2 regions of the Pseudomonas sp. G3-19 genome follow, and region 2 is predicted to be linked to the other one. Evidence: riboswitches for the same ligand, from Rfam matches in the RefSeq annotation. Region 2 holds a riboswitch; the other holds the start of a gene.
The links. A riboswitch is a leader RNA that binds a small molecule or an ion and turns the genes downstream of it on or off. The one in region 2 is predicted to bind cobalamin.
Positions count from the first base shown of each region.

Region 1: it holds a riboswitch for cobalamin, as region 2 does, so the genes downstream of both, cobO (cob(I)yrinic acid a,c-diamide adenosyltransferase) here and cobW (cobalamin biosynthesis protein CobW) in region 2, are expected to answer to the same signal.

Region 1 covers NZ_JBMPIQ010000003.1:6,077,121-6,089,358, reverse strand. Annotated here, with positions in the region: gene ACOYXI_RS27775 (adenosylcobinamide-GDP ribazoletransferase) at 1-456, opposite strand, end outside; gene cobC (alpha-ribazole phosphatase family protein) at 458-1,033, opposite strand; gene cobT (nicotinate-nucleotide--dimethylbenzimidazole phosphoribosyltransferase) at 1,030-2,085, opposite strand; gene cobU (bifunctional adenosylcobinamide kinase/adenosylcobinamide-phosphate guanylyltransferase) at 2,082-2,603, opposite strand; gene ACOYXI_RS27755 (cobyric acid synthase) at 2,831-4,282, opposite strand; gene cobD (threonine-phosphate decarboxylase CobD) at 4,279-5,271, opposite strand; gene cbiB (adenosylcobinamide-phosphate synthase CbiB) at 5,264-6,172, opposite strand; gene bluB (5,6-dimethylbenzimidazole synthase) at 6,169-6,819, opposite strand; gene ACOYXI_RS27735 (cobyrinate a,c-diamide synthase) at 6,816-8,198, opposite strand; gene cobO (cob(I)yrinic acid a,c-diamide adenosyltransferase) at 8,195-8,806, opposite strand; cobalamin riboswitch at 8,888-9,117, opposite strand; gene ACOYXI_RS27725 (hypothetical protein) at 9,282-9,866, shown strand; gene ACOYXI_RS27720 (PQQ-dependent sugar dehydrogenase) at 9,933-11,246, shown strand; gene ACOYXI_RS27715 (C40 family peptidase) at 11,376-11,912, opposite strand; gene ACOYXI_RS27710 (C40 family peptidase) at 12,133-12,238, opposite strand, start outside.
Region 2 covers NZ_JBMPIQ010000003.1:1,438,466-1,450,703, forward strand. Annotated here, with positions in the region: gene ACOYXI_RS06620 (vWA domain-containing protein) at 1-367, opposite strand, end outside; gene ACOYXI_RS06625 (ATP-binding protein) at 295-1,293, opposite strand; gene cobN (cobaltochelatase subunit CobN) at 1,437-5,285, opposite strand; gene cobW (cobalamin biosynthesis protein CobW) at 5,289-6,359, opposite strand; cobalamin riboswitch at 6,458-6,670, opposite strand; cobalamin riboswitch at 7,683-7,904, shown strand; gene ACOYXI_RS06640 (CbtB domain-containing protein) at 8,028-8,225, shown strand; gene ACOYXI_RS06645 (CbtA family protein) at 8,237-8,935, shown strand; gene ACOYXI_RS06650 (cobalamin biosynthesis protein) at 8,932-9,345, shown strand; gene cobM (precorrin-4 C(11)-methyltransferase) at 9,427-10,173, shown strand; gene nfuA (Fe-S biogenesis protein NfuA) at 10,375-10,959, opposite strand; partial or broken gene ACOYXI_RS06665 (acyltransferase family protein) at 11,017-12,043, opposite strand; gene ACOYXI_RS06670 (fatty acid cis/trans isomerase) at 12,228-12,238, opposite strand, start outside.

The DNA of each region.
Region 1 (12,238 bases), 4.6 Mb from region 2:
AAACAGCCCCAGCAGCGCCGCCCGCCCCAGCAACGGCACGATGATCAACATCACCGCATCCCCCTGCTCGACCAGCGCCAGCAACGCGCAGAACTTCAGCAGCAACACCAACACCAGCGTCACCACGGCAATCGGCCCGCTGCGCGGATCCTTCATGATCGTCAGCGTGCGCTCGCGATCACCGAAACCGCCAAGCCAGGCATCGGCGCTGTCGGCCAGTCCGTCGAGGTGCAGCGCGCCGCTGAGCAGCACCCACACCGTCAGCAACAGCGCCGCATGCAGCAACAACGGTGCGCCGGCCAACGCCAGGTTGAATGCCCAGAGGATCCCTCCGAACAGCAACCCCACCAGCGGATAAAACAACAGCGAACGCCCGAGCTGTTGCGGCTCCGGCATCCCCGGCAGACGAATCGGCAAACTACTGAGAAATTGCAGGGCGATCCACAGTGGCAGCATCTCAGTGACCTTCCTTGAGCGAACCATCGGCTTCAACGGTCAGGGAAAACAATGAAGCATGCGCGACTTCGACATTGAGCAACTGCTCACGCGGCAAACCTCGCGCCTGCGCCAGCAACAGACGCATCACGCCGCCATGACTGATCAACAAAACGCGTTCACCGGCATTGGCCTGATGCAACCGCGCAACCGCGCCCAGCACGCGAGCCGCAAAATCGCTGACCGGCTCACCCTGCGGCGGGGTGAAGGCATAGGGATCAGCCCAGAACAGCCCCAGCGCTTCGGCATCAGTCTCCATCAACGCCGCTGCGCTCTGGCCTTCCCAGGCACCGAAGTGCAGTTCCTGCAGATCCTTGTCCAACTGCACCGGCAGATTCAGTTGTTCGCCCAGCTCTGCAGCGAACCGCGCGCAACGCTGCAGCGGCGAACTGATCAGCCGGTCCCACGGCCCGCCCACCAGCACCGCGGCACGCATCTGTGCCCAGCCCTTTTCGGTGAGCGCATCATCGAGACTGCCGCGCAAACCGCCGCCCAGCTCAGTCTCACCGTGGCGCAGCAGGTCCAGACGCAAGGTCATGCCGGACGATCCGCCACCGCGGCTTCGGCGAACGTCGCCATCTGCCCGTGAAGGTCACAGGCCAGACGCAACAGCGGCACGGCCAATGCCGCGCCGCTGCCCTCGCCCAGACGCAGGCCGAGCTCCAGCAACGGTTCGGCGTTAAGTGTTTCCAGCACATGGCGATGGCCCGGCTCGGCCCCACGATGACCGAACAGCAGCCACTCGCGGCAGGCCGGATTCAGCCGCACCGCGACCAACGCGGCGACCGTGCAGATAAAGCCGTCGACCAGCACCGCGACGCCTTCCTGCGCACAGGCCAGGTACGCGCCGACCAGTGCGGCGATTTCAAACCCGCCGAGGTTGAACAGGGTTTGCAGCGCATCGCCGCGCTGTGCTGCGTGCAGCGCCAGTGCGCGCTCGATCACTTGCGCTTTATGGCTGACGCCCTCGGCATTCAACCCGGTACCGGGACCGGTCAGGTGCACCACCGGGCAATCGAGCAAGGCACACGCCAGCGCACTGGCGGCAGTGGTGTTGCCGATGCCCATTTCGCCACCGATGAACAACTCTGTACCAACGGCTTTGGCGCGCAGCACGCTGTCACGACCGGCCTGCAAGGCAAGTTCGCCCTGTGCCTGGGTCATCGCCGCGCCCTTGGCGAAATTCGCCGTGCCAGGGCCGATGTTCAGATGACGCACGCCCGGCAGATTCAACGTCGGTGTCACGGTGCCCAGATCGACCACTTCCAGCTGTGCATCGAGCTGCCGCGCCAGCACGCTGATCGCCGCGCCGCCGCTGACGAAGTTGAGCAACATCTGCCCAGTGACTTCCTGCGGGAATGCCGAAACGCCTTCCGCGACCACCCCGTGATCACCAGCGAAAATCGCGATCCAGACTTGCTTAAGGGTCGGCTTGATCTGTCCCTGCAATCCGGCCAGTTGCACCGCCACGCTTTCGAGGCGACCGAGGGAGCCGGCCGGTTTGGTCAGTTGCAGTTGGCGCGCCGCCGCCTGTTCAACGATCTCGGCATTCACGGATTGGCACGGGTTCAACCACCACGCTTGAGTCATAACGCAGGTCCTTTCAGGGTCAGGGGCAGGCCGGCGACGGTCAGGACGACTCGCTGACAACGCTCGGCCAGAGCTTGATGCAGCCAACCGGCTTCATCGACGTAGCGGCGAGTCAATTCGCCCAGCGGCACGACACCCATTCCGGTCTCGTTGCTGACAAAAATGATTTCCCCCGGCAATGACGCCAGGCAGTCCAGCAGGGCTTCACGCTCGGCGGCGAGACGCGCGGCGTCATCGAGCATCAGCAGATTGGTCAGCCACAGGGTCAGGCAATCCACCAGCAGGCAACGCTCGGCACTGGCGTTTTCACGCAGGACGCGGGCCAGTTGCAGCGGCTCTTCGATCAGCGCCCATTCGGCCGGACGCCGGGCGCGGTGATGGGCGACGCGTTCGTTCATCTCACCGTCCAGCGGCTGGCTGGTGGCGATGTAAGTGACCGCCAGATGGCTGTCGCTGGCGAGTTTTTCCGCCAGGCGACTTTTGCCGGAGCGGGCGCCGCCGAGGATCAGTTGGAGCATGGGGACATCCTGAAAATTATGTGTTGAGGCAATCGCCCTCTTCGCGGGCAAGCCCGCTCCCACAGTGACCGCAGTGGCTGAAACACCTCACTCCCCTGTGGAGGATGGAGATGTCCTGTCATTTATGTATTGTGGCACCGGCCCCTTCGCGAGCAAGCCCGCTCCCACATGGGAATGCGTTCCAAAGTGGGAGCGAGCCTGCTCGCGAAGAGGCCGTAACAGCCAGCCTAAATCCCGCAGAGCTGACGCAGCAGCCCGGTATCCAGATGCTGCTCTACCAGATCCGCCAACCGCTCGATATCGCGCTCGCGCAAGCCGTGGTAATCCACCTCCTGCACATCGCTCAACCCGGCCCAGCGCAGCAACGCGGCACTGGCTTGCGGCGACTCGAACAAGCCGTGCAGATAACTGCCGAACACCTGCCCGTCCAGACTCTGCGCGCCGTCGCAACGACCGTCATCCAGATGCACCGCCGCATTCTCCAGCGCCGGCCCCACCGTCACGCCTGCATGGATTTCATAGCCACTGACCTCGGCGTTTTCCAGCGCCAGATGCCCACGGACATTGCGCAACTGCTTCTCGGCTTCCAGCGTGGTTTCGAACGCCAGCAAACCGAGGCCGGCACTGGAACCCGGCGCGCCTTCGAGGCCCAGCGGATCGTGCACTTGCTCGCCGAGCATTTGCAGCCCGCCGCAGATCCCCAACAATTTGCCGCCATAGCGCAGGTGCCGATTGATCGCCGTGTCCCAGCCATTGGCACGCAGATACGCGAGGTCGCTGCGCACGCTTTTCGAGCCGGGCAGGATGATCAGGTCGGCGGCAGGGATCGCCTGCCCCGAGCCGATGAATTGCAGATCGACCTGCGGATGCAAACGCAGCGGATCAAAGTCAGTGTGATTGCTGATGCGCGGCAGCACCGGCACCACCACTTTCAGCACTTGCTCGGCCTTGTCGGTCTGGCGCTGGTCGATGCCGTCCTCGGCCTCCAGATGCAGGTCCATCACGTATGGCAGCACGCCCACCACCGGTTTGCCGGTGCGCTGTTCCAGCCAGTCGAGGCCCGGTTGCAGCAAGGCGATGTCACCGCGAAAACGATTGATGATGAAACCTTTGACCCGTGCCTGTTCGCTCGGCGAAAGCAACTCCAGCGTGCCGACCAGATGCGCAAAAACGCCGCCGCGATTGATGTCGGCGATCAGCAGCACCGGGCAATCCACCGCTTCGGCAAAGCCCATGTTGGCAATGTCCCCGGCACGGAGATTGATCTCGGCCGGCGAGCCAGCGCCTTCGACCATCACCAGCGGATACGCCGCGCTGAGCCGCTGGTGCGACGCGAGCACCGCTTGCATGGCGATGGCTTTGTAGTCGTGATACGCCACCGCGTTCATGCTGGTGACCGCGCGGCCATGGATGATTACCTGCGCGCCGGTGTCGCTGTTGGGCTTGAGCAGCACCGGGTTCATGTCGGTGTGTGGTTCGAGATGCGCCGCTTGCGCCTGCACCGCTTGCGCCCGGCCGATCTCGCCGCCGTCGGCGGTCACCGCGCTGTTGAGCGCCATGTTCTGCGGTTTGAACGGCACCACCGCCACGCCCTGACGGGTGGCCCAGCGGCACAGCGCCGTCACCAGCGTGCTTTTACCGGCGTCGGACGTGGTGCCTTGCACCATCAGCGTGGTCATTTCGATTCCTTGGCAAAAGCTTGCAGCGCCTGTTCGAGACGCGCTTCTTCAGCGGCGTTGGCAGGCAGGCCGAAACGCAGGCTGCTGTTGTGGGTGAAGATGCGCAGGAGGATGCCGCGTCGAGCCATGAACTCGTGCAGCGCAGGCGCGTGCTCGGTGATCAGCCACTGAAACAACGCGCAACCGCCCTGAGGTTTGAAGCCATAGCGCTCCAGCAACAATGCCAGGCGTTCACTGGCTTCATCGCTGCGAATGCGTTGCCGGGTGTGCGCTTCGGTGTCTTGCAGGCAAGCCTGACCGAGCACCCGCGTCGGCCCGCTGACCGCCCAGGGCCCGACCTGTTCCGCGAGTAATCTGAGCAGTTTGCGCTCGGCCAGCACAAAGCCCAGACGCACCCCCGCCAGACCGAAAAACTTGCCGAACGAGCGCAACACGATCAGGCCAACTTGATGGGTATGCGACGCCAGACTCAGCTGCGGTGTGTTATCCATGAACGCTTCATCGACCACCAGCCAGCCGCCACGCTGGGCCAGCCGAGCGTGCCAGTCGAGCAGCCGCGCCGGGGTCAGGCTCAGACCCGTGGGGTTGTTCGGATTGACCACCACCAGCACGTCGAGGCTGTCGAGAAAGAACTCGACTTCCTGCTCCAGCACTTCGCGCACGATGTAACCACTGCGACGCCAGGCTTCGGCGTGCTCGGCATAACACGGCGACAAAACACCGACCTTGCCGGCGCGGCGCAAACGCGGCAGCAATTGGATCGCCATCTGCGAACCGGCCACCGGCAGCACCTGCGAAGCGCCGTAGTAATCACACGCGGCCTGTTCCAGCCCGTCGTCGGTTTCCGGCAAGCGTGCCCAGGCGCGCAGCGGAATCTCCGGCACCGCAAACGGCCACGGCGCGAGGCCGCTGGACAAGTCGAGCCAGTCAGCCTCGGCAATCCCGTAATCGAGTGCAGCCTTGCGCAGCCGGCCACCGTGCTCAAGCATAGAATTCAGCCCCCACGCAGAGAATCAGCAGCCATAACCATACCCCGCGCTGAACCAATTGCCAGCCGCGATCAATCGAATCGGCATCCGCCGGCGCACCTTCGCCCAGTTGCGGACGCTCATGCAGTTCGCCGTGATAGATCGCCGGCCCGCCCAGTTCGACACCCAACGCACCGGCACCGGCCGCCATCACCGGACCGGCATTCGGGCTGTCCCATTGCGGGCCCTGGCTGCGCCAGCATTTCCAGGCGAGCCGAGTGTTGCCCAGCAGCGCGTAGGTCAGCGCCACCAGCCGGGCCGGAATATAGTTGAGCACGTCGTCGATTTTTGCCGCGCACCAGCCGAAGCGCTCGAAGCGTTCGTTGCGATAGCCCCACATCGCGTCGAGCGTATTGCTCAGGCGATAGAGCACCACGCCCGGCGCACCGGCCACGACAAACCAGAACAACGCGGCGAACACCGCGTCACTGCCGTTTTCCAGCACCGATTCGGTGGCGGCACGGGCGACCGCGGTGCTGTCCAGTTCGCTGGTCTGGCGGCTGACCAGATAGCCGACACGCTTGCGCGCTTCTTCCAGATCATCGGCGCGCAAGGCGGCGGCTACCGGCGCGACATGCTCACCGAGGCTGCGCATGCCGAGGGCGCAATACAGCGCCAGAATCTCGACGATCCAGCCCACGTACGGTGCCCAGGAAAACGCGGTGGCGAGCAAGGTCAGCGGCAGCACCGCGATCACCCACGCGGTGACCCCGTGACTGCGCCAGCCGCGCCCGCCCGCATTGAAACGGCGCTCGATGCGCCCGGCAAAGTTGCCGAACGCCACCAGCGGATGCCAGCGTTTCGGTTCACCCAGCAGCGCATCCAGCGCGACTGCGGCGACACTCAACAACGCCACACTCATTGACTCACTCCCCAATAATTTTCGTACAGCAACTCATTGAGCAGGCGCGACTGCGCCCACCCTTCGAGTACCAGCATCGGCGCCGGATAGAATTCCTTGACCGGCCCCAGGCACAACACTGCCAGCGGCTTGGCCCCGGCCGGCAACTGCAGCAGATCGGCTAGTGCCTGCGGTTCGAACAGCGACACCCAGCCCATGCCCAGTCCTTCGGCACGGGACGCCAGCCACAGGTTCTGAATCGCGCAGGACAGCGAGGCCATGTCCATTTCCGGCAGCGTGCGACGGCCGAAAATGTGTTTTTCGCGATCGTCCATCAGAGCTGCGACCAACACTTCGGCACAGTCGTTTATGCCTTCAACCTTGAGCTTCATGAACTCATCGCTGCGCTCGCCGAGAGCTTCGGCGGTGCGGATGCGCTCTTCTTCGACGAGGTTCTGGATCTGCCCACGCAAGGCGCGGTCGCTGATGCGGATGAAACGCCATGGCTGCATCAGACCGACGCTGGGCGCCTGATGCGCGGCTTCGAGCAGACGGCGCAGCAGCTCCGGTTCGACCGTACCGCCGGTGAAGTGGCGCATGTCGCGGCGTTCGGCGATGGCTTTATAGATCGCTGTGCGCTCGGCCTCAGTGTATGCGTTGTCGCTCATGGCCTCTTCGCGAGCAAGCCCGCTCCCACAGGGGTTAGGTGATCCAATGTGGGAGCGAGCTTGCTCGCGAAGGCGGCCTTGAGGTCTGGCGCAAACAATGCAGCAATCGCCGTCGGATTCGACGGAAAGTAGAAATGCACGTACGACGCCGTCATCCGCCCTTCCCGATAAACCGCCTCGGCCCCACGCCCGCCGTTCGGGCTCAGGCCCCGGGCAATCGGCGTCAGCTCGGTGCTGGTCAGGGAATGGTGATAGGTGTGCCCACGCAGCGAGCCCTCCGGCAGATCCACCGCTTGCAGTGCCAGTGCCGCCAGACGTTTTTGCATCACCGCCTCACCGCGCAGCAGGCCGACCAGTTCGGCGCGATTGCCGTCGACATCGGTCAACGCGTCGAGCAGATAGAGCATGCCGCCGCATTCGGCGAGCAGCGGTTTACCAGCGGCGTGGTGCGCACGGATTGCATCGAGCATTGCCACGTTTTGCGATAGCGCGACATGGTGCAATTCCGGATAACCGCCGGGCAGATACAGACTGTCGGTCTCGGGCAATTGCGTATCGCGGATCGGCGAGAAGAAACTCAACTCGGCGCCCATCGCCCGTAGCAGGTCGAGACTGGCGCCGTAGGTGAAGGCAAAGGCCTCATCGCGAGCGACAGCAATGCGCACGCCGTCGAGCAGCGGTTCAGCGTTGATCATTTCAGGCGCGGCGAACTCCACGGCCGGTGGCAGCGCTACCTCGCAACTGCTGGCCAGCGCTTCGGCGGCGGCGTCGAGACGCAGGTCGAGGTCATTCAGTTCACTGGCCTGCACCAGGCCGAGATGGCGGCTCGGCAACTCGATCCCGGTCTCGCGGGACAGCGCGCCGTACCAGCGCAAACCTTCGGTGAGGCTGCCTTCGAGCAATTGCGCATGACGCAAAGTGCCGACACGGTTGGCCAGCACGCCGGCAAACGGCAGGTCCGGCTGATAACGCGCCAGCCCCAGCGCCAAGGCGCCGAAGGTCTGGGCCATGGCGGTGCCGTCGATCACGCCGAGCACCGGCACACCAAAATGCCGCGCCAGATCAGCGCTGGACGGCGTGCCGTCGAACAGGCCCATCACGCCTTCGATCAGGATCAGATCGGCTTCGGCGGCGGCTTCCCATAACAGACGGCGGCTTTCCTGCTCGCCGACCATCCACATGTCCAGTTGATACACCGGCGCACCGCTGGCGCGCTCGAGAATCATCGGGTCGAGGAAGTCCGGGCCGCACTTGAACACGCGCACCTTGCGCCCCTGGTTGCGATGCAAGCGAGCGAGCGCGGCAGTGACGGTGGTCTTGCCCTGACCGGAGGCCGGCGCGGCGATCAGTACCGCCGGGCAGTGACGTGGTTGATTCAAAGTTCGACGCCTTTCTGCGCTTTGATGCCGGCCTGGAAGGCGTGTTTGAGCATGCCCATTTCGGTGACGGTATCGCCCATCTCGATCATTTCCGGCTTGGCCGCGCGACCGGTGACGATTACGTGCTGCATCGGCGGACGCGCCTGCAAGTCGCTGAGCACTCGATCCAGATCGAGGTAGCCGTGCTTGAGGGCGATGTTCAGTTCGTCCAGCACCACCAGGCCGATCGACGGATCACGCAGCAGCTCGCGGGACACTTCCCACGCGGCTTCGGCGGCGGCGATGTCACGCTGGCGATCCTGGGTTTCCCAGGTGAAGCCCTCGCCCATCACGTGAAAGCGCACTTGCTCGGGGAAACGGCGGAAGAACAGTTCTTCGCCCGTGCTGTTGCGGCCTTTGATGAACTGCACCACGCCGCACTGCATGCCGTGGCCCATGGCGCGGGCGAGCATGCCGAACGCCGAGCTGCTTTTGCCTTTGCCATTGCCGGTGAGCACCAGCACCAGACCGCATTCGTCAGGCGAATTGGCGATGCGTTCGTCGATCACGGCTTTTTTGCGCTGCATACGCGCCAGATGGCGTTCGTCGCGCTCGGGGGAATCGGTCATGGGGGAGCTCTCCGTTGAGGCTGGATAACGGCGGGCAGGCACAAGAATAGACGGCAAAAAGCCTGGCATCGCCCACCGTGATGCCGCTGGATGGATCAGGCCGGTCTCCGGGCTCATGAGCGGCGAATCGCCTGACTGCGCGCCTTCCCGCGTCGTCGACACAGTGGCTCAATGCACAGTTTTCACTCATTTACCGTTGCGGGGGCAGCGCCGGGATCGTGATCGTGCTTCGCCTGAAGACAACCCTCACCGGCTTCCCTGTTTCACTCTGTCGACACGCGTCACAGAGCACCTGAAACAAGCCGCGAAGGTTAGAGGGTTGGGGGTGGAGCGTCAATTAAAGAGGGGGCCGTCGGGCGAATAACTGCCGTCGATCAATTATCTGACGCCAATCTTGTGCCACACTGAGACAAGTGATATCAAAGAGCCATGCTTTTGATTGAAAAAGCACATCACAACAATAAGGATGATGACGATGCAAGGCATGATCATCAGCAACCCGCGCCTGGAATTCCTGCGCCCGATGCTTGAACGCTGGTTTGACTGTATCGACCGCTACAACGCTGTACGCGGCGACAACGACACCCCTTACTGGCATGACGAGAAAGCCAATCTCGGCTTGCTCTCCGCGGCAGCCTGGATGGCCGAGCTGGTGACACTTTGTGATACCTCGACCCGAAAGCAGAACGAGGAAGGCGAACGCAATGCCCGCGCCGATCTGTTCATCGCCGGCGCCGAAGACCGCGCCTACCTTCAGGCCACCCAGCGCTGGCCACGGGTCAACAACCTTAATCTGACCCAGGCCCTGCTGGACATCACCAGCGACGCCAAACGCATCAGTTTTGCCAGCGACCTCAAGCTCGGTTGCCTGTTCGTCGCCCCGCAAAAAGCCCAACACAGCGCCAGCCCCGAAGAGTTGCAGGACATGGTCGACGACCTGCAAAAGGAACATTGCTGCGCAGTGGCCTGGTATTTCCCCTACGCCTACCGCAAGTTGCGCAGCGAAGCGGGCAACTATCACCCGGGCATCGCCGTGCTGTTCAAAGAGGCCCGCGGTTGAGCGGTTGAACCATCGGGTGCGCACACTCCTCTATGATTAGGCATGCATTCATAGGGAAGATCAGTAATGCGCAAAACCCAACTCGCTCTCGTCATCGCCCTCGCCGGAGGGCTCGCCGCCTGTGGTGAATCCTCCAGCCTGCAAGTTTCCGACGGCACCGGCCCGTCACCGAAACTGCCCGAACCGAACAAAACCCTGATCCCGACGGTGAACATCGCCCCGGCGATCGGCTGGCCCGCCGGCGGCAAACCGACCGCCGCAGCCGGCACGCAGGTCGCAGCATTCGCCGAAGGCCTCGATCATCCGCGCTGGCTCTACGTGCTGCCCAACGGTGACGTGCTGGTGGCGGAAACCAACGCTCCGCCCAAGCCTGACGACAGCAGCGGCATTCGTGGCTGGGTGATGAAGAAAGTCATGGGCAAGGCCGGCGCTGGTGTGCCGAGCCCGAACCGCATCACCCTGTTGCGCGACGCCGACCACGACGGCGTGGCCGAGACCCGCACGGTGTTTCTGCAAAACCTCAATTCGCCGTTTGGCATGACCCTGGTCGGTAACGATTTGTACGTCGCTGACACCGATCGCCTGCTGCGCTTCCACTACGAATCCGGCGCGACCGAGATCAAGACGCAGCCGATCAAAGTCACCGATCTGCCGGGCGGCACGCTGAACCATCACTGGACCAAAAACGTCATCGCCAGCAAGGACGGCAGCAAGCTGTACGTCACTGTCGGCTCGAACAGCAACGTCGGCGAGAATGGTCTGGATAAAGAAGAAGGTCGCGCCGCGATCTGGGAAGTCGATCGCGCCACCGGCAACCACCGGATCTTCGCCTCGGGCATCCGCAACCCCAACGGCCTGGCGTGGGAGCCCACGACAGGCGCGCTGTGGACAGCGGTCAATGAGCGTGACGAAATCGGCAGTGACCTGGTGCCGGACTACATCACCTCGGTCAAGGACGGTGGCTTCTATGGCTGGCCCTTCAGCTATTACGGTCAGCACGTGGATGTGCGAGTTAAGCCGCAAAATCTGGATCTGGTGGCCAAAGCCATCGCCCCGGACTACGCCGTTGGCCCGCACACCGCCTCGCTGGGCCTGACGTTCGCCGATGGCAACAGCCTGCCGGCGCAATTCAAGGAGGGCGCCTTCATCGGCCAGCACGGCTCGTGGAACCGCAAACCGCACAGTGGCTACAAGGTGATTTTCGTACCGTTCGCCGCCGGCAAGCCGAACGGAGCACCGGTGGATGTGCTGACCGGTTTCCTCGACAAGGACGAAAACGCACTTGGCCGCCCGGTGGGCGTGGTGATCGACCAGCAAGGTGGTTTGCTGGTGGCGGATGATGTGGGGAACAAGGTGTGGCGGGTGTCGTCCGCTAAATAAATCAGGGCCCGACACATAACAAATGTGGGAGCGGGCTTGCTCGCGAAAGCGTCAGGTCATTCAACATCATGGGTGAATGACACACCGCATTCGCGAGCAAGCCCGCTCCCACATTTAGATTTTCAGCGTTTACGGGTTATGCGCCAGATGCTCCGGCTGCAACACCCGCTTGGCACTCAGGTACGCCTTCTGCCAGTACGCCTTCGACAGACTGTCCAGCTTCACCGTGCCGCCGGTGGCCGGCGCGTGCACGAAGCGCCCTTCGCCGACGTAGATTCCCGCATGGCTGACCTGCGAGCCGCCATTGGTGGCGAAGAAGATCAGGTCGCCGGTCTGCAAACCCTCTTTGCCGACATTCGGCGCCTGCATCACGATCATCTCGCGCGTCGAACGCGGCAAAGAGATACCGGCAGCATCGCGGTAGACGAAACCGATCAGGCCACTGCAATCGAACCCGGAATCCGGTGTGTTGCCGCCCCAGCGATAAGGTGTGCCAACCAGGCCCAGCGCGCGAAACAGCACGTCTTCAGCAGCCGGCGAAAAAGCCTGGGAAGGCCCGAACACCACCGGGGCGCGTACCACGGGAGCAGGCGGCGGAGTGCGGCTGGCGCAGGCGCTGAGCAGCGCTGCGAAGAAAATCACTGTGAGGCGGGCCGACATCGTCATAAGCAGAACATCCTGATCTGGCTGCGGCTTTCTCTGCCGAATGGACAGAAACAAAACCGCCTGCGGAGCACGCAGGCGGTTTGCCATCAATATAGATACAGGATTCTAGCGGCTACGCGGCAAACTTCAAGTAAGACTTTAACTTCACCTTGTAAAGTCTAGGTCTACTCCCTTGCCGGGCACCGTTTTTGTCGCCACGGACGTGGCGACAACGGGGGAATTACTTGCGAGCGGTGACCACGGTCGGAGCCATCGCGAGGGCGCGCTTGGCTTCGATGAAGGTCTTGCTCCAGTAGCTGTCACCCAGGCTGTCGATGCGAACACCG
Region 2 (12,238 bases):
GCCGATAAGCATCATCGAACAATTGCGCGAGCAGGCCCTTAGCATCGCTCAGCGCCTGATGCCGACGCGTCGAAGCCGACGCATCGACGATCACCAGCCACAACTCATGGGGAGAACGAGTGCGCAACTGGAACTGCAAGTCCTCACGGGTTTGCGGACGGCCGTTGAGCAGCGTGCCCGGCCAGTTCACCAGGCCGCTGCGCGCGGCGTGGCGCTGGCCTTGGCGTCCATGATCAAGGCGTCCGGCGTGAGGTCTGGCATTCGCCCCCGCGGCGGATCGGGGACGAATGCCGGTTACTTTTTTGGCCAGCTCGGCACTTCGCGACGAGCGCCAGTGGCCAGTGCCGGGGCGGGCATATCGCCCCACTGGCCCTGCCCTTCGCTCGGTTCGGCCTGGCTACTGGCCGGGTTCTGCGCGGGTGGCTGAGGGCTGGAAGAAGAGGATTCGCGACGGCGATGCCGCAGGGCAAATTCCGCCACGGCGTCGATGTCCTGCTCGGCAATCGCTGCAGCGCCGCGCCATGCTGCGTGCGCACGGGCCGCCCGCAGCCAGACCAGATCGGCACGCAAGCCATCGACACCCGCCGCAAAACAACGCTCGGTGATGTTCGCCAACGCGTCGTCGTCCAGCGCAATGCTCGCCAAGGCGATGCGCGCCTGTTCACAGCGTTCGCGCAGCGCTTGCTGCTGTGCTTCCCACTGCGCGCAGAACGCCTGTGGATCGCTGTCAAAATCCAGGCGGCGGCGGATGATCTGCCCGCGTTCGGTTGGCGCGGTGTGGCCGCTGAGGGCGACGTTCAGGCCGAAACGGTCAAGCAGCTGTGGCCGCAATTCGCCCTCTTCCGGGTTCATCGTGCCGATCAATACAAATCGCGCCGAATGCCGATGGGAAATACCGTCGCGCTCGATCAGGTTGGTGCCACTGGCTGCCACATCGAGCAGCAGATCCACCAGATGATCCGGCAGCAAATTCACTTCATCGACGTAGAGCACACCGCCGTCAGCCTTGGCCAAAACCCCGGGAGAAAACTGCGCACGACCCGCGCTCAGCGCCGCGTCGAGATCGAGGGTGCCGACCAGACGTTCTTCGGTGGCACCCAATGGCAGCGTGACGAATTGACCGCTGGCGAGCAGATCGGCCAAGCCACGGGCCAGGGTCGATTTGGCCATGCCGCGCGGGCCTTCGATCAGCACGCCACCGATTTTCGGGTCGATGGCGGTCAGGCACAGCGCGAGTTTCAGGTCATCGGCGCCGACCACGGCGGAGAGCGGGAAATGCGGGGTGTCGGTCATCTTCGGTACTCGGTCATGGTCGGTGTGAATTCATTTCAATGTAGGAGTGAGCCTGCTCGCGATAGCGGTGGGTCAGCGACAAATAGGTTGGCTGATACACCGCTATCGCGAGCAGGCTCACTCCTACAAAATGTTGTGGTATGTCAGGTGTCTTCTTCTATATCCAGCAGCAGGTTTTCCAGTGCTTCTTTATACACGCCGGGTTCCTGCCACATCCCGCGCTGCTGCGCTTCCAGCATGCGCTCGGTCATGTCGCGCAGGGCATGCGGATTGTGCTCGCGGACAAAATCGCGGGTCGCCGGATCGAGCAGATAGGCATCGGCCAGCAACGCGTACTGATGATCGTCGATCAGTTGCGTGGTGGCGTCGAAAGCGAACAGGTTATCGACTGTCGCCGCCAGTTCGAAGGCACCTTTATAGCCATGACGCTTGACCCCGTCGATCCATTTCGGATTGGCCGCCCGCGAGCGGATCACCCGGTTCAGCTCTTCTTTCAGGGTACGGATTATCGGCAGATCCGGCTGGCTGTGATCGCCGTGATAACTCGCCGCCGCTTCGCCGCGCAGGGTTTCCACCGCCGCGAGCATGCCGCCCTGAAACTGGTAATAGTCGTTGGAATCGAGCAAGTCGTGCTCGCGATTGTCCTGGTTCTGTAGCACCGCTTGCACCTGACTCAGACGCTGGACGAACTGCTCGCGGGCGGCGGTGCCTTCGTCCGCCCCGCCGTAAGCGTAGGCGCCCCAGTTCAGGTAGACCTCGGCCAGATCCTCGCGGGTCTGCCACAGGCGACCGTCGATGGCGCCCTGTACGCCCGCGCCATAGGCTCCGGGTTTGGCGCCGAAGATCCGCCAGCCGGCCTGGCGCCGCGCCGCGTCGGCATCCAGCCCCGATTGCAGCAGCGCCTCACGCTCGGCGCGGACTTTGGCGGCCAGCGGATTGAGGTCATCCGGCTCGTCCAGCGCCGCTACCGCTTGCACGGCCGCGTCGAACAGCCGAATCAAATTGGCAAAGGCATCGCGGAAGAAGCCCGAGACCCGCAGCGTGACATCGACTCGTGGCCGGTCGAGCAGGCTCAGCGGCAGAATTTCGAAGTCATCAACGCGCTGACTGCCGGTGGCCCAGACCGGACGCACGCCCATCAACGCCATGGCCTGGGCGATGTCGTCACCGCCAGTGCGCATGGTCGCCGTGCCCCACACCGATAAACCGAGCTGGCGCAGGTGATCGCCGTGATCCTGCAAGTGGCGCTCGAGAATCAAGGTGGCGGACTGGAAACCAATGCGCCACGCGGTAGTGGTCGGCAGGTTGCGCACATCCACCGAGTAGAAGTTGCGCCCGGTGGGCAACACGTCGAGACGGCCACGACTGGGCGCGCCGCTTGGGCCGGCGGGGACGAAGCGACCGTTGAGGGCGTCGAGCAGACCGCGCATTTCGGCGGGGCCGCAGGCGTCGAGGCGTGGGGCGACGACTTCGCGCAGGCTATCAATGATTGCCCTCACTTCAGCCCCCCTCGGTTCCTGTAGGAGTGAGCCTGCTCGCGATGGCGTCAGGTCAGACAATTCAGTGTTGAATGACACACCGCTATCGCGAGCAGGCTCACTCCTACAAAGGGCGTGCACTGTTTCGGAGATCAGTTGGGTGGCGAATAGCTCAAGGCGTTCGCGGGTATCACCGGCGCTGCGCCAGACTTCGTCGCTGACGCTCTGCAGCTCCGCCGGGCGCGGGCCGTTCCACGGTTCGGCAAGTGCGCAATCCAGCGGATCAAACCCCAGCTCAAACGCCTTCGCCAACGCCCGCAGCAGACTCGACTGCGCACCCTTGCCGTCGCCACGCGGAATGCGCAGCAGCGCCAGCAGCGTGTCGATGCGCAAACGCCCGGTCGGCGATTCGCCAAAGATGTGCAGGCCATCGCGGATCTGCGATTCCTTCAGGTCACACAGGTAGGTGTCCAGACGCGGCAACCAGATCGCTGCGTCGGCGTCGCTGTCCAGACCGGCGTCGAGTTGCAGTTCGCGGTCGATCTGCGTCTCGCGCACCAGTTGCAGGATGTCACGCTGCAGTTCGCGCGCGCGGCGCGGGTCGAGCAGTTGGGCTTCGTAATATTCGTCGGCCAGTAGCTCCAGGTTGCGCAGCGGGCCGTAGGTTTCGGCACGGGTCAGCGGCGGCATCAGGTGGTCGATGATCACCGCTTGCGTGCGCCGCTTGGCCTGGGCGCCCTCGCCCGGGTCGTTGACGATAAACGGATAAATGTTCGGCAGCGGCCCGAGCAATGCGTCGGGCCAGCAATTTTCCGAAAGGCCGACGCCCTTGCCCGGCAACCATTCGAGGTTGCCATGCTTGCCGACGTGAATCACTGCGTGTGCACCGTAGGTGTTGCGCAGCCAGAAATAGAACGCCAGATAGCCGTGCGGCGGCACCAGATCCGGGTCGTGGTACACCGCGCTCGGGTCGACCTGATAACCGCGCGCCGGTTGAATGCCGACGAAGGTCAGGCCAAAACGCAGACCGGCGATCATCATCCGTCCGTCACGGCACATCGGATCGTTTTGCGGCGCGCCCCAGCGTTCCAGCACTGCCGCGCGATTGGCTTGCGGCAGCGCGTTGAACATCGCCAGATAGGCGTCCATCGCCAGGCTTTGCTGGCACGGACGCAGGTCGATGCTGTCGAGGTCGTTGCTGACGCCGCCGAGCAATTGCTGGATTAACGCGGTGCCGCTGTCCGGCAACTCCGCCGTCAGCGGGAAGCCTTCCGCCTGCAACGCGCGCAGGATATTCAATGCCGCCGCCGGCGTATCGAGACCGACGCCATTGCCGATTCGACCATCGCGGGTCGGGTAGTTGGCGAGGATCAGCGCGATGCGTTTTTCCGCGTTCGGCAGCCGCGCCAGATCGCTCCAGCGCCGCGCCAGTTCAGCGACGAAATCCATGCGTTCGGGTTGCGCCCGGTAGCAGACCACGTCGGACTGGCTGCGCTCGCTGCGCCAGGCCAGATCCTTGAAGCTGATCGGCCGGCTGATGATGCGCCCGTCGAGTTCCGGCAAGGCGATGTGCATTGCCAGATCTCGCGGGCCAAGGCCCTGCTCGCTGTCGCGCCAACCGGGCTCGTTGTCCTGAGCGCAGATCGCCTGAATCACCGGAATATTGCGCCGGAACGGGCGCAGATGCGGGGCTTCTGGACTGGACTGCGCGAAACCGGTGGTGTTGAGAATCACCGCCGCCTCAACCTCGTCCAGCCAGTCCTCGACCACGCTCAGACAGCCGGGTTCTTTCAGGCTGGCGACGGCGATCGGCAACGGATTGAGCCCCGCCGCCTGCAAGCGCTGGCAGAACACATCGATGAATGCGGTGTTCGCCGCTTGCAAATGCGAGCGATAAAACAACACCGCCGCGACCGGTTGACCGGGCAGCCATTCGGCTTGCCAGTCGCTCAGTGCGGCGGTGTTTTTCTGTGGCTGGTAAATCGCCGTACGCGGCAGCGCTTGCGGCTCACCCCAGGCGTAGTCGCGCGCCAGCCAGCGGTTGGCCAGGCAATGGAAGAAGTCCAGCGCATTGCCCATGCCACCCTGACGCAAGAACTGCCAGAGACGGTCGCGATCTTCGGCGGGCACGGTGCTCAGGTCGCTGAGTTCCGGGTCGGGACGATCATCGCCCGGCACCAGAATCACCTGCACCCCGCGCTCGGACAACTCCACCAGACGCTCGACGCCATAACGCCAATAAGCGATGCCGCCGTGCAGCGAAATCAGAATGACCTTGGCGTGCCGCAACACCTCATCGACATACAGATCGACCGAGGCGTGATTCTGCACCTGCATCGGATTGGCCAGGCGCAGGCTCGGGTAATCCTCGGGCAATTGCTGCGCCGCTTCGGCGAGCAGCGCCAGGCTGGAGTCGCCGCTGCACAGGATCACCAGCTCGGCGGGGGTTTGTCCAAGGTCGGCAATGTTGTCATCCGACACGAAACCGCCGGGCTGGGTCCTGAGCAGGTGCATGGCTTAAACGCTGAGCGCGGCGCGCAGTTGCGCTTCGAGTTGCGCAGCGTCGAGTTCCTGACCGATCAGCACCAGACGGGTGACGCGCGCTTCGTCAGCGCCCCACTGGCGGTCGAAGTGCTTGTCGAAACGCGTGCCCACGCCCTGAATCAACAGGCGCATCGGCTTGTTCGGAATCGCCGCGAAGCCCTTCACGCGCAGAATGCCGTGCTGCACAACCAGTTGCGTCAGCGCGTCGAGCAGCAGGCTTTCGTCGGCTTGCGGCAGTTCGATCGAGATCGAATCAAAGGCGTCGTGATCGTGGTCATCGTGGTCGTCATCACCGTCGTGGTGGTGATCGTGATGGCTGTGGCGGCTGTCGATATGTTCTTCGGATCCGGCACCGAGGCCGATCAGCACGTCCAGCGGCAGGCGACCGTTGCTGGCTTCGATGATTTTCACCGCTGGCGGCAGTTCTTCGGCGACTTCGGCGCGAACGCGAGCCAGATCTTCGGCGCTGGTCTGGTCGGCCTTGTTGAGGATCACCAGATCGGCGCTGGCCAGTTGGTCGGCGAACAGCTCATGAAGTGGCGATTCGTGATCCAGGTTCGGATCGAGTTTGCGCTGGGCATCGACCTGATCGGGGAACGCGGCGAAGGTGCCAGCGGCCACGGCCGGGCTGTCGACCACGGTGATCACCGCATCCACGGTGCAGGCGCTGCGGATTTCCGGCCACTGGAAGGCTTGTACCAGCGGTTTTGGCAGGGCCAGACCGGACGTCTCGATCAGGATGTGATCGAGGTCACCGCGCCGGGCGACCAGTTCACGCATCACCGGGAAGAACTCTTCCTGCACCGTGCAGCACAGGCAACCGTTGGCCAGTTCGTAGACGCGGCCAGTGGCTTCTTCTTCGGTGCAGCCGATGGTGCATTGCTTGAGGATCTCACCGTCGATGCCCAGTTCGCCGAACTCGTTGACGATCACCGCGATGCGACGGCCCTGAGCGTTGTCGAGCATGTGTCGCAGCAAGGTGGTTTTGCCCGAGCCGAGGAAACCGGTGACGATGGTGACGGGGAGTTTGGCCAGTGTTTTCATCGGATGCCCTTTGGCAAGGTGGCGGGCATACGGGACGAGATCCGCTGCGAACGTGCGCGCGGAAGAATTCGCCACCGGATCACCCCGCCCGGTTGTAGTGAGAAATCTGTGACGAGGCAGGTCTCCTGGCTGACGGTGTTCGGGCCTTGGGCCCGGCGTTCGCTGCGCCTTCCCGCGGGCTCAGTGGATTGAGCTGGCAGTGGCGTGGCAACGAACTTCACCGTTCACAGTTGCGGGGGCAGCCGCGGCTTTGACCGCGTTCCCTTCTTAGCTTCGGCGTGGGCCGAAGAACCTCGAAAGCGCAAGGCTACGCATGGCTTGAGGATGGGTCAATGCTTTGGTTTTTTTTGGATTGGGGGCATATCCGTTGCTGCGGGGGTTGCCGCTGGCGGTTTCGCTCTTACAGCGAGTCACTTTTTCCAAACGCTGGGTTTGAGGTTTGGGATTTGGGATTTGGGGTTTGGGGGGCATATCCGTTTCTTCGGGTGTTGCCTCTGGCGGTTTCGCTCTTACAGCGAGTCACCTTTTCCAAACGCCGAAAAGGTAACCCAAAAGGCTTTGCCCCGGCGTACGGCACTTCGCTTAGGCTCAGTGTTCCCTCGCTACGGTGTCCATCCGGGGGCATCGCCTACGGTTTGCTTCGCTGCACCTCCTCTCGATGTATGCGGCTTCGCCGCATGGCGCTGCGCGCCTTCCCCCTGATGGACACCTACGCTCGGCCTGCCGAAGGGGCAGAAGATCAAAAGCCACATCAAAAGCCAGAGCCAAAGCCAAAGCCAAAGCCAAAGCCAAAGCCAAAGCCAAAGCCAAAGCCAAAGCCAAAGCAGATCAAAAGATCGCAGCCTTCGGCAGCTCCTACACGGGAGTGGGTGTATTCAGTTAGAGATTGGTCGGCTGTCAGGCCGCCTTCGCGAGCAAGCCCGCTCCCACAGTTTAGATTGTGTACAGCCCCATGCGGCGCAGCCGCCCCACTCAACACAATGAGCGTTAGCTCGAGTACCGCTTTTGATCTGAGGGCCCGTTCGGCAGGCTGAGGTGGAGGGGTTTATCCGGGGGTGGGAGCGTAGCCGACCGTTTGGCGCAGCCAAACACAGCGAGAGGAGGTGCAGCGAAGCAAACCGTAGGCGCTGCCCCCCGGATGAATCCCGGAGCGAAGGAACCCGAGCCTAAGCGAGGGCCGAACGTCAGGGCATAGACCTTTTGGTTACTTTTGGGGCGTTTGCCAAAAGTGACCCGCCGTAAGGGCGGAACCCTAAGTGGCCGTTACCGCAGCAACGGATATGCCCCCAATCCCAATTGACTCAAATCCTCCCCTCATGGTCTCCTACACAACTTGTTACGGGTGCCCTTCACAGGGTGAAACGGGAAACCGGTGAATCATGTGCTTTACTCAAAGCCATGTCAGTCCGGTGCTGCCCCCGCAACGGTAAGCGAGCGAAGCGTCAGATCCACTGTGCCAATGCGGCATGGGAAGGTGACGCTTGCAGGTCGGCCAGACGCCAACCCCTCGTGAGCCCGGAGACCGGCCCGCAACACACAGTGCGCAGTTTGCGTCGCTGAACATAACAAACCCGCGGTGGGCGGGCGCTGTTCGAACCGTTGCGTGCCCGACTCGCAGGGGTTTTCATGCGCTCTATATCACCCGCTGACACTCCAGAGGGAAGCGCCATGTCGATCATCAGCAGCACCGGCAGCAACACCGACAAAATCTCCAGCATCGCCACCTTGAGCCAACGCCTGGCCGCCGCGATTTTCGCGTCGATCCTGGGTGCCGGCCTCGTTTACTTCGCCGGTTTCTCGCACATCGAAGCGGTGCACAACGCCGCTCACGATACCCGCCACAGCGCCGCCTTCCCGTGCCACTGAGACCTGCCGACATGATCAAGCGTATCGCGCAAACCGCAGGCTTCACCGGCCTGCTGGCCGCCCTGCTGCTGACGTTGCTGCAAAGCTTCTGGGTCTCGCCACTGATTCTGCAGGCCGAAACCTTCGAGAAGTCCGAACCGGTGGCCGTTCACGAACACGCCGCCGGCACGGCCGCACACACCCATGACGCCGAAGCCTGGGAGCCGGAAGACGGCTGGCAACGCGTGGTCTCGACCACCGGCGGCAACCTGGTGGTGGCGGTCGGTTTCGCACTGATGCTCGCTGGCCTGTACACCCTGCGTGCACCGACCAAAACCTCGCAAGGCCTGCTCTGGGGCCTGGCCGGTTACGCGACCTTCGTCCTCGCGCCGACCCTGGGCCTGCCGCCTGAACTGCCGGGCACCGCTGCAGCCGATCTGGCGTCGCGGCAAACCTGGTGGATCGGCACCGCCGCTTCCACCGCTGTTGGCCTGGCGTTGATTGTGTTCAGCCGCCACTGGCTGATGAAGCTGCTGGGCGTGGCGATCCTCGCCGTGCCGCACGTGATCGGCGCGCCACAACCGGAAGTGCATTCGATGCTCGCCCCGGAGGCGCTGGAAGCCCAGTTCAAAATCGCTTCGCAGTTGACCAACGTGGCGTTCTGGCTGGCCCTGGGCCTGATCAGCGCCTGGTTGTTCCGCCGCAAAAGCGATGGTCAATACCACGCATGACCGATGACCGCGCAGCGCCGACCTTTGTGGTCGGCCTGGGCTGCCAGCGCGGCTGCCCGGTCAGCACGCTGCGCGCGCTACTCGATCAAGCGTTGCAGGCGCATCGTATAGAACTTGAAGCGGTCAAGGCCTTGGCCAGCATCGATCTTAAACGCGATGAACCCGGCCTGCAGGAACTGGCCAGTCAACTGGCGTTGCCGCTGTTGTATTTCAGCAGCGACGAACTGGCCAGTTATCAGCAACGCCTGAGCCACCATTCGCAGATCGCCTATGAGCGCACTGGCTGCTACGGCGTGGCGGAAAGTGCCGCCCTGGCCCTTGCCGAGCAGTTGATTCAGGCACCGGCAAAACTGCTGATTTCCCGGCAAAAATACGCTCAGGCAACCTTGGCATTGGCCGGCGCTGCGTAAATTCCCGATAATCCCCCCGTTTGATCATGAGCAATCTTCATCTGAAGCGTTGCCCTGCCCCGTTTTTCACAGGATTTCTTCATGACCGTCTACTTCATTGGCGCCGGCCCCGGCGACCCGGAATTGATCACTGTCAAAGGTCAGCGGCTGATCCGCAGTTGCCCGGTGATCATCTACGCAGGCTCGCTGGTACCGGCTGCGGTGCTGGAGGGGCATCAGGCTGAAACCGTGGTCAACAGCGCCGAATTGCATCTGGAGCAGATCATTGAACTGATCAAATCCGCCCATGCCAAGGGCCAGAACGTAGCGCGGGTGCATTCCGGCGATCCGAGCCTGTATGGCGCGATTGGCGAGCAGATTCGTTATCTGCGCGAGCTGAATATTCCGTTCGAGATCATTCCCGGCGTCACCGCGACCGCAGCGTGTGCGGCGTTGCTTGGCACAGAACTGACACTGCCGGACGTGTCGCAGAGCGTGATTCTGACCCGCTACGCGGACAAGACCGCAATGCCGGCGGGTGAGGAGTTGAGCAGTCTGGCGCAGCATGGCGCGACCATGGCGATTCATCTGGGGGTCAATCATCTGCAGAAAATCATCGCCGAACTGCTGCCGCATTACGGCGCGGATTGCCCGATTGCGGTGATTCACCGGGCGACGTGGCCGGATCAGGACTGGGTGGTGGGGACGCTGGAAGATATTGCCGAGAAGGTTGCGGCCAAGGGGTTTCGGCGTACGGCGTTGATTCTGGTGGGACGGGTGTTGGGCAGTGAGGTGTTTAGCGAGTCGTCGCTGTATCGCGCGGGGCATGCGCACCTCTACAGACCCTGAATCATATGGGATGGGGTGCCAACCTGTGGCGAGGGGATTTATCCCCGATGAACTGCGCAGCAGTTCCTTTTCTGGGGCTGCTTCGCAACCCATCGGGGATAAATCCCCTCGCCACACAATAAACAGGCACTCATTAATCAAGTGCATAAAAAAACGGCGCTCACGGGGCGCCGTTTTTCGTGTTCGCAGTGAACACCTTACTCAGTAGTAGGCGTTTTCTTTCTGCGTGTGGTCGGTCACGTCGCGCACACCTTTGAGCTCTGGAATACGCTCGAGCAAGGTGCGTTCGATGCCTTCCTTCAGGGTCACGTCGGCCTGGCCGCAGCCCTGGCAGCCGCCGCCGAACTGCAGCACGGCAATGCCGTCCTCGACCACATCGATCAGGCTGACCTGACCGCCGTGGCTGGCCAGCCCCGGGTTGATTTCGGTTTGCAGATAGTAATTGATGCGCTCGTTGACCGGGCTGTCGGCATTGACCATCGGGACTTTGGCGTTTGGCGCCTTGATGGTCAGTTGGCCGCCCATGCGGTCGGTGGCGTAATCGACGACGGCGTCGTCAAGGAACGCTTCGCTGAACGAATCGATATAGGCTGTGAAGCTTTTCAGCCCCAGCGCGGTATCTTCAGGTTTTTCTTCGCCCGGCTTGCAGTAGGCAATGCAGGTTTCGGCGTACTGGGTGCCAGGCTGGGTGATGAAGACGCGGATGCCGATGCCTGGAGTGTTCTGCTTGGAGAGCAGATCGGCCAGGTAATCGTGGGCGGCGTCGGTAATGGTAATAGCGGTCATGGAAACTCCTCGCAGGCTTGGGCGCAGTTTACGCCAATCATTGCGCCGGACAAAGTCCTAGTATTTTTGTCGGGAAAGATTCTCGACAGGTGCGCGCATCGGTTCGCCCTCGATCCGCGCTTTAAGCCACTGATAGCTGCGTTTTTCCACCCATTCGTAGCTCAACCATGACCCCACACCAATCGCCAGAGCGCAGACGATGAACATGCAGATACGGGTTGATTCCGTAGCGTCGCGCGATAAAACCACCAACCGACAACACCAACACGTGCATCAGATACACTGAATAGGAACAGTCACCGAGCCATTTCATCACCCGATTGCGCTCGACGTAGCGCTCCAGCGCCATGCAAGCCATCACCAGCACCGCGCTCGGCACGCCCCAGTTCAATAACCTTGGCGCCGGTGCCAGGTGATAGATCGCCATCATCGCAGCGCCCATCGCCAACAGCGGCAGCCACAGGCCGGCGCCAATCCAGCCCCGGCGATAGAGCACGCCAATGCCGATCCCCAGCAGAAACTCGTAGACGATGTCGGAACGGTAAAACTCGTTGAGCCAGCCGAACGCCTGACACACCGAAAACAGCAACGCGGCGACCACCAGCAAGCGCACCTGCCAGCGGAACACCAGCGCGCATGCAAACAACACATAGAAGAGCATTTCGTAGTTGAGCGTCCAGCCGACATTCAGCGTCGGATAAATCCCGTAACCGCCGGGGTTTTGCGCAGGAATGAATAACAGCGACGCGAGGAAATGCGCCCAGTCCACCGTCTGATCCGGCAACATTGGCCGGGCGAACAGCACCAGCAACGCCATCAACAGCGTGTACAGCCAGTACGCCGGGACAATGCGAAACAACCGATACAGCAGAAACCGCGCCGGAGGCAGCGCTTTGCTTTCGGTGGAGAGGAAAATCACCAGACCACTGATGACGAAGAAAACATCGACGCCGACTGCGCCCTTGTCGATGAAGAATTGCCCGACCGGGCCGCGCGCCTTGAAGTCGAAGAAAATCTGCATGAAGTGGTGACAGACCACCGTCCACGCGGCAAGCGCCCGCAGGGCCTGCACTGAAATCAACATGATCGGCTCCTGTCCACAACTCTCAAAACCACCGCCGACCCCTTGTAGGAGTGAGCCTGCTCGCGATGACGGCATGTCAGGCAACAACCATTCTGAATGGACTGACGCCATCGCGAGCAGGCTCACTCCTACAGGGAATGTGCGGTGTTGCTAAGAATTGGGACAGCAGGCCTGTATTAAACGATCAAAGATTCT